3 linked regions of the Lichenihabitans psoromatis genome follow. The protein of the gene in region 2 interacts with the protein of the main gene of each other region in a pairwise test. Links are inferred from orthologs where the notes say so. Each region holds a gene or a part of one and is shown on either strand. Other genes may lie near its edges.

Region 1 (2,744 bases), 1.2 Mb from region 2 along the record:
CGAAGGGTCTGCGATGAACATGTCTCCCACATTCACGACGGCCGAGCGTATGGCCGCCACCGGTCCGCTGCCGCCCGGCCATCCGGCCGTGAAGACTCGCAAGGTCGGCGTGCTGCTAAGCAATCTCGGAACGCCGGATGCGACCGATTATTGGTCGATGCGCCGTTATCTCTCCGAGTTCCTATCCGACCGACGTGTCATCGAGACCCCCCGGATCATCTGGTTGCTCATTTTGAACCTCATCATCCTGACGATCCGCCCCGGTCGCAAGGGCAAGGATTACGACACGATATGGAACCGGGAACTGAATGAAAGCCCGCTGAAGACAATCACGCGAGGGCAAGCCACGCAGCTTCAAGCCTCGATCGACGCGGGCCTGTTCGGCGCGAGCGGCGACAAGGTCGTGGTCGAATGGGGGATGCGTTACGGCAACCCGTCGATGAAATCCGCGATCGACAAGCTTTCGGCTGCGGGATGCGACCGCATTCTTCTGGTGCCGCTCTACCCGCAATATGCGGCAGCCACGAGCGCCACGGCCTGCGACAAGGTCTTCGAAGCTTTGATGGCGATGCGCTGGCAGCCGTCCTTGCGGGTCGCGCCGCCCTACCATGACGATCCGGTCTACATCGAGGAACTGGCGAAATCGGTGACGGAGCATCTCGCGACGCTCGATCTCGTCCCGGAGGTCATCCTCGCGTCGTTCCACGGGGTCCCGAAGCAATATCTGATGAAGGGCGATCCCTATCATTGCCAATGCGTGAAGACCGGCCGCTTGTTGCGTGAGCGGCTCGGCCTGACGCCGGAGAACTTTAAGATCACCTTTCAGTCGCGCTTCGGGCCGGCCGAGTGGTTGCAGCCCTATACGGATGAGACAATTAAGGCGCTGGCGGCGCAGGGCGTGAAGCGCATGGCGGTCCTAACGCCAGGCTTTTCTGCGGATTGCCTCGAGACGATCGAGGAAATCGGGGCCGAGAATGCCGAATATTTTCTGCATGGCGGCGGTGAGAAATTCGCTCGCATCGCGTGTCTCAACGATAGCGCCGGCGGCATGAAGGTGATCGAGGCCATTGTGCGGCGGGAGCTGATGGGTTGGGTCGAGGGCGCTACGCCGGCAACCGTCGATGTTCCGGTCGTCGCCAGCGTCTGAACCGGTCGGTCAGCGGAGGCAGCTGGTCCACTCAGCTGCGTCCCGCGTCCGCGCCGTGTTGATCTCAGCCAGATAGCGATGGTTGCGGCTCGGCTTGGCGGGATTGCGGAGAAACGGGTTCGGCAGCGCGGTTGCAAGAAGAGCGGCTTCGCGCGTCGTGAGTTGCGCGGCACTTTTGTTGAAATCGTGCCGCGCCGCCGCCTCCGCCCCAAATATCCCGTCGCCCCATTCGGCGATGTTGAGATAAACCTCCAGAATATGCTTTTTGCTCCAGAGCGCATCGACCAGGAGCGCCAACGGGATCTCCAAGCCCTTCCGAATGAACGAGCGCCCGTTCCAGAGAAACAGGTTGCGGGCGACCTGCATCGTGATGGTCGACGCACCCCGCGCGGGACCGTCGGGATCGTCCATCACGTCCTGCAACTGGTGCCAATCGACGCCGTTATGGCTGCAGAATTGCCCGTCCTCGGACATGACGACCGAGTCGATCAGCCGGGGCGAGACGTCGGCAAGCGGGATCCATTGTCGATCGACCGTCTTTCCCCTGATCCAATGATTGATCATCAGAACCGAGATCGCCGGGCGCGTGCTGTCGTAGACGAAAACCGCGACGAACAGCAGCATCACGAGAACGAGACCCGCTACGATCCAGTTCAGAATGCGGTTCAGCCTCCGAAAAACGCCGGGCTTGCCCACGCTCAGGACGCTATCGTCGAAGAGATCGCGCCCGTGGGCCCGACCAGAGCGTCTGATGACCCTGTCAGGCGTGTCGATCGGGTCAAATCACGTCGAGGTCCCGACCGGCCTCAATAAAGGACGTGATCGCGTAGTCGACGTCGGCCTCGGTCAAGGCGGCGGACATCTGGGTTCTGATCCGTGCCTTGCCTTTTGGCACCACCGGAAAGAAGAATCCGGCCACGAACACACCGCGCTCATCGAGCGCCTTGGCCATGGCCTGGGCGCGTGTGGCCTCATGCAGCATGACCGGGATGATCGGAGTTTCGCCCGGGAGCAGAGCGAAGCCGGCGGCCGCAAGCCCAGCCCGGAAGCGGTGTGTATGCGACATGAGGCGGTCGCGCAGATCGTCGGCCTCGAGACAGATTTCGATGGCCTTCAGCGACCCGGCCGCCACGGGCGGCGCAAGGCTGTTGGAAAAGAGATAGGGGCGCGAGCGTTGCCGCAACAGGTCTATCACGGGCTGATCGGCCGCAACGAAGCCGCCCATGCCGCCGCCAAGCGTCTTCCCGAACGTGCCGGTGACGATGCCGACCCGATCCACCACGCCGGCCAGCGCGGCTGCGCCCCGCCCTTGCGGGCCAAGATGTCCCGTCGCGTGGCAGTCATCCACCAGCACGATGGCGCCATAGCGTTCCGCGAGATCGCAGATCGGCTCCAACGGTGCGAGGTGCCCGTCCATTGAAAACACGCCATCGGTTACGATCAACTTGAAGCGAGCCCCGTCGCGGTCGGCCTCCTTCAATCGATCTTCGAGTTCGGTCATGTCGCTGTTAGCGAACCGATAGCGTTTGGACTTTGTGAGCCGGATGCCATCAATGATCGAGGCGTGGTTGAGCCCATCTGAAATGATTGCGTCTTG
Region 2 (4,654 bases):
AGCTGGCGAAGAAGGGATCGATGCCGACCTCGGCCGCTGCGAGCAGAACCGCCAGCGCGTTCATGGCGAGGTGACGCCCCGGCGCGCCGAGTCGGAAGTGGACCGGCCTGCCGTGGATGGTCGCCTGAACGCTCGATCCATTGAGCTCCGGCGTCAGCGAATCGAGGCGTGCATCCGCCTCCGGATGCTCGCCGAAGGTCAGCACGCGAGCCGCCGGCGAGGCTTCGGCGCGGGTCAGCAAACGATAAAACGTGTCGATGTCCCGATTGATGATCGCGGTGCCGCCCGGCTGAAGGCCGGAAAAGATCTCGGCTTTGGCGTCGGCGATCTCGGAGACCGAGCGGAAAAACTCGAGATGGACGGGCGCCACCGTCGTGATGATGGCGACATGCGGCTTGACCATCGCGGTCAGCGGTTCGATCTCGCCCGCATGGTTCATGCCGATCTCGAACACGCCAAATTGCGTCGCTCGCGGCATGCGCGCCAGCGTCAGGGGCACGCCCCAATGGTTGTTGTAGGATGCTGCCGAGGCGTGGGTCTCACCGGCGCCGCTGAGCACGAGGCGCAGCGCTTCCTTGGTGCCGGTCTTGCCGACCGAGCCGGTCACCGCGACGATTTTGGCGTCGGTTCTGGCGCGGGCCGCGCGGCCGAGGCTCTGCATGGCTTTCAGCGTGTCGGTCACGATATAAAGTGAGCCGCGCCCACGCTCCATATCGTAGTGGCTCTCATCGACCACGGCGGCTGCAGCACCTTTTTCAAAGGCTGTCGCGACATGGTTGTGCCCATCGCTGGCGTCGCCCTTGATGGCGACGAAGAGATCACCGGGCTCGATCGTGCGAGTGTCGATCGAAACGCCCGAAATACCGGTCGGGATGGGGCCGGCGACGCGTGCGTCGAGCGGCGTGACGAGGCCGAAGCCGGACCAGAGCTTATCGCGCGTCATCGTTGAGCCTCCGCGATGGCGGCCAGAACGGTTTCGTGGTCCGAAAAGGGCAGCACGGTTCCGCCGACGATCTGGCCGGTCTCGTGTCCTTTGCCGGCCACCACCAACACGTCACCGTCGCAGAGGTCCGCAACGGCCATGCGGATCGCCGCGCCACGATCGGCAATTTCGATCGCGTCCGGCGCGGCTGCCAGGATGGCGTGCCGGATGGCGGCCGGATCTTCCGAGCGGGGATTGTCGTCCGTCACGATGACGCGATCGGCACGCCGCACCGCGATGGCGCCCATCAAGGGACGCTTGGCCGCGTCACGATCGCCGCCGCAGCCGAACACGACCGTCAAGCGGCCGCGCGCATAGGGACGCAGCGTCTCGAGTATTTTGTCGAGCGCGTCCGGCTTATGGGCATAGTCGACGAAGATCGGCGCGCCCTTGTGGCTGCCGACCCGTTCGAGACGGCCCGGCGCGCCCTCGAGCCGTTCGAGGCTTCCGAAAACCGCCTCGGGCTCGCTGCCCGTGGCAAGGCAGAGGCCCGCCGCCAGCAGGGCGTTGGCGACCTGAAACGCGCCGGCGAGCGGCAGCCGAACAGCGAAGGTGTGACCGGCATGTTCGACGCTCAACCGTGTGTCGAATCCCTCGGGTTCGGCCGAGATCAAGCGAAGGTCATGGCCAGCGCGGCCCGTGGTCCACACCCGCAAGCCGCGTGCCTGCGCCGCCGCGATAACGGTTGGCGCGACATCACTGTCCGCGTCGATAACGGCGGCGCCACCGGCCGGCAGCAGCGTGTCGAACAAGCGGAGCTTGGCCCGGAGATAATCGGCGAGGTCGGCGTGATAATCGAGGTGATCGTGCGACAGGTTGGTAAAGCCGCCCGCCGCGAGCCGCAGCCCGTCCAGCCGATGCTGGTCGAGCCCGTGCGAGGAGGCTTCGACCGCGAGATGGGTGACGCCCTCGCGGCCGAGTTTGTCGAGCGTCGCATGGAGCGTGATCGGATCGGGTGTGGTCAGCGAGCCATAGACCGCGCCGCTCGGAGCCACGACCCCGATGGTGCCGAGAGAGGCTGCCTGCTGGCCGAGGATCGTCCACATCTGGCGTAGAAAGGCGGTGACGGAGGTTTTGCCGCTGGTGCCCGTGACGGCCACGATGGTGCCGGGCTGGCCGGGCGTGAAGGCGGCCGCAGCCGTAGCGAGCGCGACGCGGATGTCGGGAACCTCGATGAGCGGCACGGCGGACGTGACCGGCGCCGCGCCGGTTTCCATCACGATGGCGACGGCCCCGCGCTGGATCGCTTGCGGAATGAAAGCCGATCCATCCTGCCGGGTTCCAGGAACGGCGAAGAACAACGTGCCCGGCACGACGGCGCGGCTGTCCGACGCCAAAGCCGCGATGTCCATCGCCGCAGAGTCGGGCCGACCGGCCGTTCCGGGCAAGAGCGCGTCGAGCCTCACGGCTGCATCACGTCTGCGAGGCCGATGCCGAGCTTCGCCACATAAGGGAAGGGCTGCTGCGGCAGCACGAAGTTCGGCGGCATGTCGAGAATGGGCGCGACGCGAGCCATGATCTTCCCGCAGACTTCGCCCGAGTTCCAGGCGGCCGTGTGGAAGCCATAGGTCCCCGGCACAGCCTGCGGATCGTCCATCAGGACGAGGAAAAGGTATTTGGGCTTATCGGCCGGCATGATCGACATGAACGTGGTGAACACCTTGTCCTTGGCGTAACGGCCATGGATGATCTTATCGGCCGTCCCGGTCTTACCGCCGGCGAAGTAGCCCGGGATGTTGATCTTCTTGGCCGAACCCACGGCAGCATTGAGGCGCATCAGGTAGCGTAGCTCTTCCGACACTTCGGGCCGCACCACGCGCGGATATTGCGTCCGGACGTCGTCCGAATCGCGGCGCAGGAAGGTCGGCTTGATGAGGTAGCCACCGTTGACGAGGCCCGCCACCGCCATCATGGCCTGCAACGGGGCCACGTTGAGACCCTGGCCGAAGGCGGCCGTGATGGTGTTGAGCTCGCTCCAGGGCTTCGGGATCAGCGGCATGGCATTTTCGGGCAATTCGGTCCGCAGCCGGTCGAATTGGCCCATCTTTTTCAGAAACGCCTGATGGCCCTCGATCCCGACCAGCATGGCCATGCGGGCTGTGCCCACGTTGGATGAGTATTTGAAGACTTCCGGTACGGTCAGAAACCGTCCTTCGTTGTGGAAGTCGTGGATGGTGAAGCGCCCGTAACGCAGGCTGTCACGCGCATCGAGCTTCGAGTTCAGCGTGACCTTGTTGGCCTCGAGCGCCATCGCGATCGAGATCGCCTTGAAGGTCGACCCCATCTCGTAAACGCCGACCGTGAGATGGTTGATGTGATTTGGATCGAGGTTGAGCGCTTCGGCTGGATTATTGGGGTCGTAGTCGGGCAGGGACGCGAAAGCGATCATCTCGCCGGTGTTGACGTTCATGATCGCGGCTGCGCCGGATTTCGCCTTGAAATGCTCGATGCCCTTGGCGAGTTCGTCGCGCATCGCATGGGTGGCGTTGAGGTCGATCGACAGCGTGATGGGCTTGAGGTCGTCGGACGATAGTTTGAAGCCGGCGCCGTGCAGGTCGGCCAAACCTTGTCCGTCGATATATTTCTCGATACCGGCGATGCCCTGATTGTCGAGGTTGGCGAAGCCGAGAACATGCGCCGCGATCGGCCCATTCGGGTAGACGCGACGATTCTCCGGCAGGAAGCCGATGCCGGGCAGGCCGAGGTGATAAACCTCCGCCTGCTGGCTCGGCGTGATGCCGCGTTTCACCCAAACGAACCCTTTGCGCGAGCCAAGCCGGTCCCGCAGGTCGTGCGCGTCGACATCCGGCAGCACGGCCGTCAGCAGTTCGACGGCCTCGTCCTTGTCGATGATGCGGCGCGGTTCGGCGAAGACCGACATGGTCTTGATGTCGGTCGCCATCACGGCGCCGTTGCGGTCGAGAATGTCAGGCCGGGCGCCTGAGACGGCCTCTGCGGCCGCACCCTTCAGGCTTTGCGAATTGTCTGGCTTGAAGCCAAGCAGCACCAGCTTGCCCGAAATCAGGCCGAACACCATGATGAAGCCGATCGCGACGAGGCGTAGGCGCGAGCTGCTTTTGTCGAGCCGCGTTCGCATGACGTCGGCGAGAAACTGCGCCATGCGGCTCTTCGGTGCCCCGGCGGGATCCGGTTCGATGAAGTCGACGTTCGATTCAGCCATGACTTATCTCGCCGAGGAGGGAGTCGCGACGCTGCCGCCTGCGCGGCGATCCTGCGGCGTGTTGGTCGGCTCGGCCAAGCCGAGCGAGTCGAGCTTTCGGCCGATCGTGTCGACCTTTGGCGGCCGGTCGGGGAGTTCGGACAGTTGCACGATCTGGTCAAGCGACAGCATCCGAAGGTTCGTGTGCTGTTCGGCCAAGGCCTGCAGTCGCTCCGGACGGGTCAGCAGCGCCCATTCGGCGTGCAATCGGGCGATTGCATCTTGCTGGTCGGCGATCTGGTGCTTGGCCTTGATGATTTGTTCGGCGAACAGGATCGTCTCGTATTTGATCGAATAGGCGTAGCCCGCAGACGCCACCAGGATCGTGACCGCGAGAATGTTGACGAAGCGCCACATGGCTACCGCCTGTTCTGAACGGTGGGGAGCCGGGCAAGATCGAGCCAGCGCGGATCGAGGGCTCCGACCGGCGCGTCGGTGCGGGTGCCGACCCT
Region 3 (3,099 bases), 690 kb from region 2 along the record:
GCAGCGCGCGACTTCGTCAGCAAAGTGCAGGTCGGCATGGTCGGGGTCAACGTGCCGATCCCCACGCCGCTGGCTTATTATTCCTTCGGCGGTTGGAAGCGGTCCTCGTTCGGCGACTTGAACCAGCATGGGCCGGATTCGATTCGGTTCTACACCAAGATGAAGACGGTCACGTCGCGTTGGCCGTCCGGCGTCAAGGAAGGTGCGGAATTCTCCATGCCAACGATGTGACCGGCATGGTCGGCTGGGTTTGCCCGGGAGGCCGACGGCAGCCCCGGCCAGCCCCGCCGTTCTGCTTCCGTACTCTTTTACCGGCCCTTAATCCGCCTGCATTACCGTCAAGACCATCCCCGGATCGGGGATTGAGACGCCAGATGCGGAACGGCCGACACCATGAACCAGGCGGAGACAGCGAACGCGACGGCCGCCGGGAGCCTCGGCTCGACCCGCCTCTCGGGCGACGGCCGGTGCGCGGCGAAATTCACATCTCGTCCGATGACCGGACTGCTCCTCCGCCGGCTCACGGCGGCACGGTACAGCGCGAGCGCGTCGAGCCCCATTTCCGAGCCCCGCTCTCTGCCGACGCATCCGTGAGCACACGCAAGGGCGCACGGTCCGGCAAGGGCGGCAGCCGCGATCGCGCGCCGTCCCGCCCGGCGCGGCGGCGGCGTTCGGTTCTCGGCCAATTATTCTCCTGGTGCCTCGTGCTCGGCATCTGGGCCTGCATCGGTCTCGTTGGGCTGGTCGCGTTCTATGCCCGCGAATTGCCGCCCATCGACCAATTGTCGGTGCCGAAGCGGCCGCCCAATATCGCCATTCTGGGTGAAGACGGCGCGGTGCTGGCCAACCGGGGCGATACGGGTGGCGCCGCCGTTCGCCTCGCCAACTTGCCGCCCTACTTGCCGAAAGCCTTTGTGGCCATCGAGGATCGGCGCTTCTACTCGCATTTCGGGATCGACCCGATGGGGATTGCCCGCGCGCTCACCCGGAACGTCGTGGGCGGCGGCGGGATGCAGGGCGGTTCGACCCTGACGCAGCAACTCGCCAAGAACCTGTTTCTGACGCAGGAGCGCACGGTGTCGCGGAAGATCCAGGAAGCCATTCTGGCAATCTGGCTTGAGCACAAATACACCAAGGATCAGATCCTCGAACTTTATCTCAATCGCGTCTACTTCGGCTCGGGCGCCTATGGGGTCGAGGCTGCGTCCCAGAAATATTTCGGCAAGAGCGCTCATGACGTGAGCCTGGCCGAAGCGGCGGTGCTGGCCGGTTTGATGAAGGCGCCGACCAAGCTGGCGCCCAACCGCAATCCGGCCGGAGCGACCGATCGCGCCGCCCAAGTGCTGAGCGCCATGATGGAAGAGGGCATGGTGTCGGATGCGGCCGGAAAGGCAGCGCTCGCTAATCCCGCCAAGGCCGTCAAGGAACGCGACGCCACCGCCATCAACTATGCGGCCGACTATGTGATGGATGTGCTGGCCGACACGGTCGGGGCAATCGATCAGGACATCGTGGTGACGACCACGATCAACCCGGCGATGGAGCAGGCAGGCGACCATGCGCTGGGGGACGAACTCAATGCGAAGGGCACCAAATATGGCGTGAGCCAGGGCGCGCTCGTCGCGCTTGATCCGACCGGCGCCATCAAGGCCTTGATTGGAGGCCGCGACTATGGCGACAGCCAGTTCAATCGCGCGGTTGCGGCCAAGCGTCAGCCGGGCTCCGCCTTCAAGCCCTTCGTCTACCTGACCGCGATCGAGAAGGGCTTGACGCCCGATACGGTTCGAGAGGATGGCCCCATCAACGTGAAAGGGTGGCAACCCGAGAATTACAGCCGCGACTATGCCGGCCCGGTGACGCTGACCAAGGCGCTGTCTCTGTCGCTCAACACCGTCGCGGTCCGGCTCGGGCTCGAGGTCGGGGCCAAAGCCGTGGTCAAGACCGCGCATCGGCTCGGCATCACGTCGGAGTTGCAGCCCAACGCTTCGATCGCGCTCGGCACCTCCGAGGTTTCGCCCCTTGAACTCGCCACCGCCTATGTGCCGTTCAGCAACGGCGGGCAGGGCGTGCAGCCCCACATCATCACCCGTGTGAAGACGACCGACGGAAAACTGCTCTACCAACGTAAGGCGACGGGCTACGGTCGCGTGATCGACCCGGTGGACGTTTCCATGATGACGGCCATGATGCAGCAGACGGTGTTGACCGGCACGGCCCGCAAGGCCGATTTGCCGGGATGGCAAGCGGCCGGCAAGACCGGCACCAGCCAGGATTGGCGCGATGCCTGGTTTGTCGGATATACGGGCGCGCTGCTGGCAGATGTCTGGGTCGGCAACGACGACGGCACCCCCACCCGAAAGGCGTCGGGAGGTAACCTGCCGGTCGAGATCTGGAGCCGCTTTATGCGGGCCGCTCTCAAGGGCACGACCCCGATTCCGATTCCCGGCGGCGTCTGGAGTGCTCCTTCATCCGTCACCGATCCTTCCGTCGATCCCGCAGCGGGGCCGGCTCCAGGCGGCCCTATGGCGTCGATGCCGGCGCGCGACCCGGCGACCGGCCATGCGGCGGACGCTGCTCCGACGACGCTCGGGCAATTGATTTCGCATGCTCTGACGGCACCGCCCCAGACCGCTGCGCGCCGAGCCGCCGGCGCCCCGATGCCGCTCGGCAATCTCCCCGGTCAGTCCGAGGCGTCGCCCGCTCGCAACAATCCGCCGCGTCACGACCCGAACGCCCTGCTGCCCCCGGCCGCGATCCCCTCACGAGAAGCGAACCAGCAGCCCGGCGATGACCGGAACTTGCTTCAACGCTTGTTCGGCGGCTGATCCCGCGCTAACGCTCCCCTGACGTAGGGCTCCGAACTCTCGGAGGTCGTGATGACGGTCGCGGCCCTTCGGGGCCGGTCGAGAGTGGAACCGGATGGACAGCATTCAACGCATCGCTTTGGGCAGCATCGGCGTCGGTCTGCTCGTCCTCGCGCTCAAATATCTCGCGTTTCTGCTCACCGGCAGCGTGGCGCTCTACTCCGACGCACTTGAAAGCATCATCAACGTCATCACGGCCGTCGCGGCTTTCATGGCGGTTCGCCTCAGCGCCAAG

The links. The genes of interacting proteins can lie anywhere in the genome.
Region 1: the proteins of EY713_RS13780 (region 2) and mtgA interact in binary tests that used the Escherichia coli proteins (3 or more experiments, as listed by UniProt). The link is inferred for Lichenihabitans psoromatis from one-to-one orthologs.
Region 3: the proteins of EY713_RS13780 (region 2) and EY713_RS10660 interact in binary tests that used the Escherichia coli proteins (3 or more experiments, as listed by UniProt). The link is inferred for Lichenihabitans psoromatis from one-to-one orthologs.

The regions. Positions count from the first base shown.
Region 1 is NZ_CP036515.1:4,223,750-4,226,493, forward strand. It holds mtgA (monofunctional biosynthetic peptidoglycan transglycosylase), read right to left. Parts: upstream 1,844-2,744; coding sequence 1,157-1,843; downstream 1-1,156. Other genes in the region: hemH (ferrochelatase), read left to right, coding at 14-1,147; EY713_RS19780 (glycine C-acetyltransferase), read right to left, coding at 1,926-2,744. UniProt on the Escherichia coli protein: Peptidoglycan polymerase that catalyzes glycan chain elongation from lipid-linked precursors. May play a role in peptidoglycan assembly during cell division in collaboration with other cell division proteins.
Region 2 is NZ_CP036515.1:2,975,444-2,980,097, forward strand. What follows is about bases 1,775-4,654. They hold EY713_RS13780 (peptidoglycan D,D-transpeptidase FtsI family protein), read right to left. Parts: upstream 4,164-4,654; coding sequence 2,385-4,163; downstream 1,775-2,384. Other genes in these bases: EY713_RS13775 (UDP-N-acetylmuramoyl-L-alanyl-D-glutamate--2,6-diaminopimelate ligase), read right to left, coding at 1,775-2,334; ftsL (cell division protein FtsL), read right to left, coding at 4,167-4,559; rsmH (16S rRNA (cytosine(1402)-N(4))-methyltransferase RsmH), read right to left, coding at 4,562-4,654. Outside these bases: EY713_RS13770 (UDP-N-acetylmuramoylalanyl-D-glutamyl-2,6-diaminopimelate--D-alanyl-D-alanine ligase), read right to left, coding at 1-943; more of EY713_RS13775, read right to left, coding at 940-1,774. UniProt on the Escherichia coli protein: Essential cell division protein that catalyzes cross-linking of the peptidoglycan cell wall at the division septum. Required for localization of FtsN.
Region 3 is NZ_CP036515.1:2,286,268-2,289,366, forward strand. It holds EY713_RS10660 (transglycosylase domain-containing protein), read left to right. Parts: upstream 1-374; coding sequence 375-2,825; downstream 2,826-3,099. Other genes in the region: EY713_RS10655 (CoA-acylating methylmalonate-semialdehyde dehydrogenase), read left to right, coding at 1-231; EY713_RS10665 (cation diffusion facilitator family transporter), read left to right, coding at 2,920-3,099. UniProt on the Escherichia coli protein: Cell wall formation. Synthesis of cross-linked peptidoglycan from the lipid intermediates.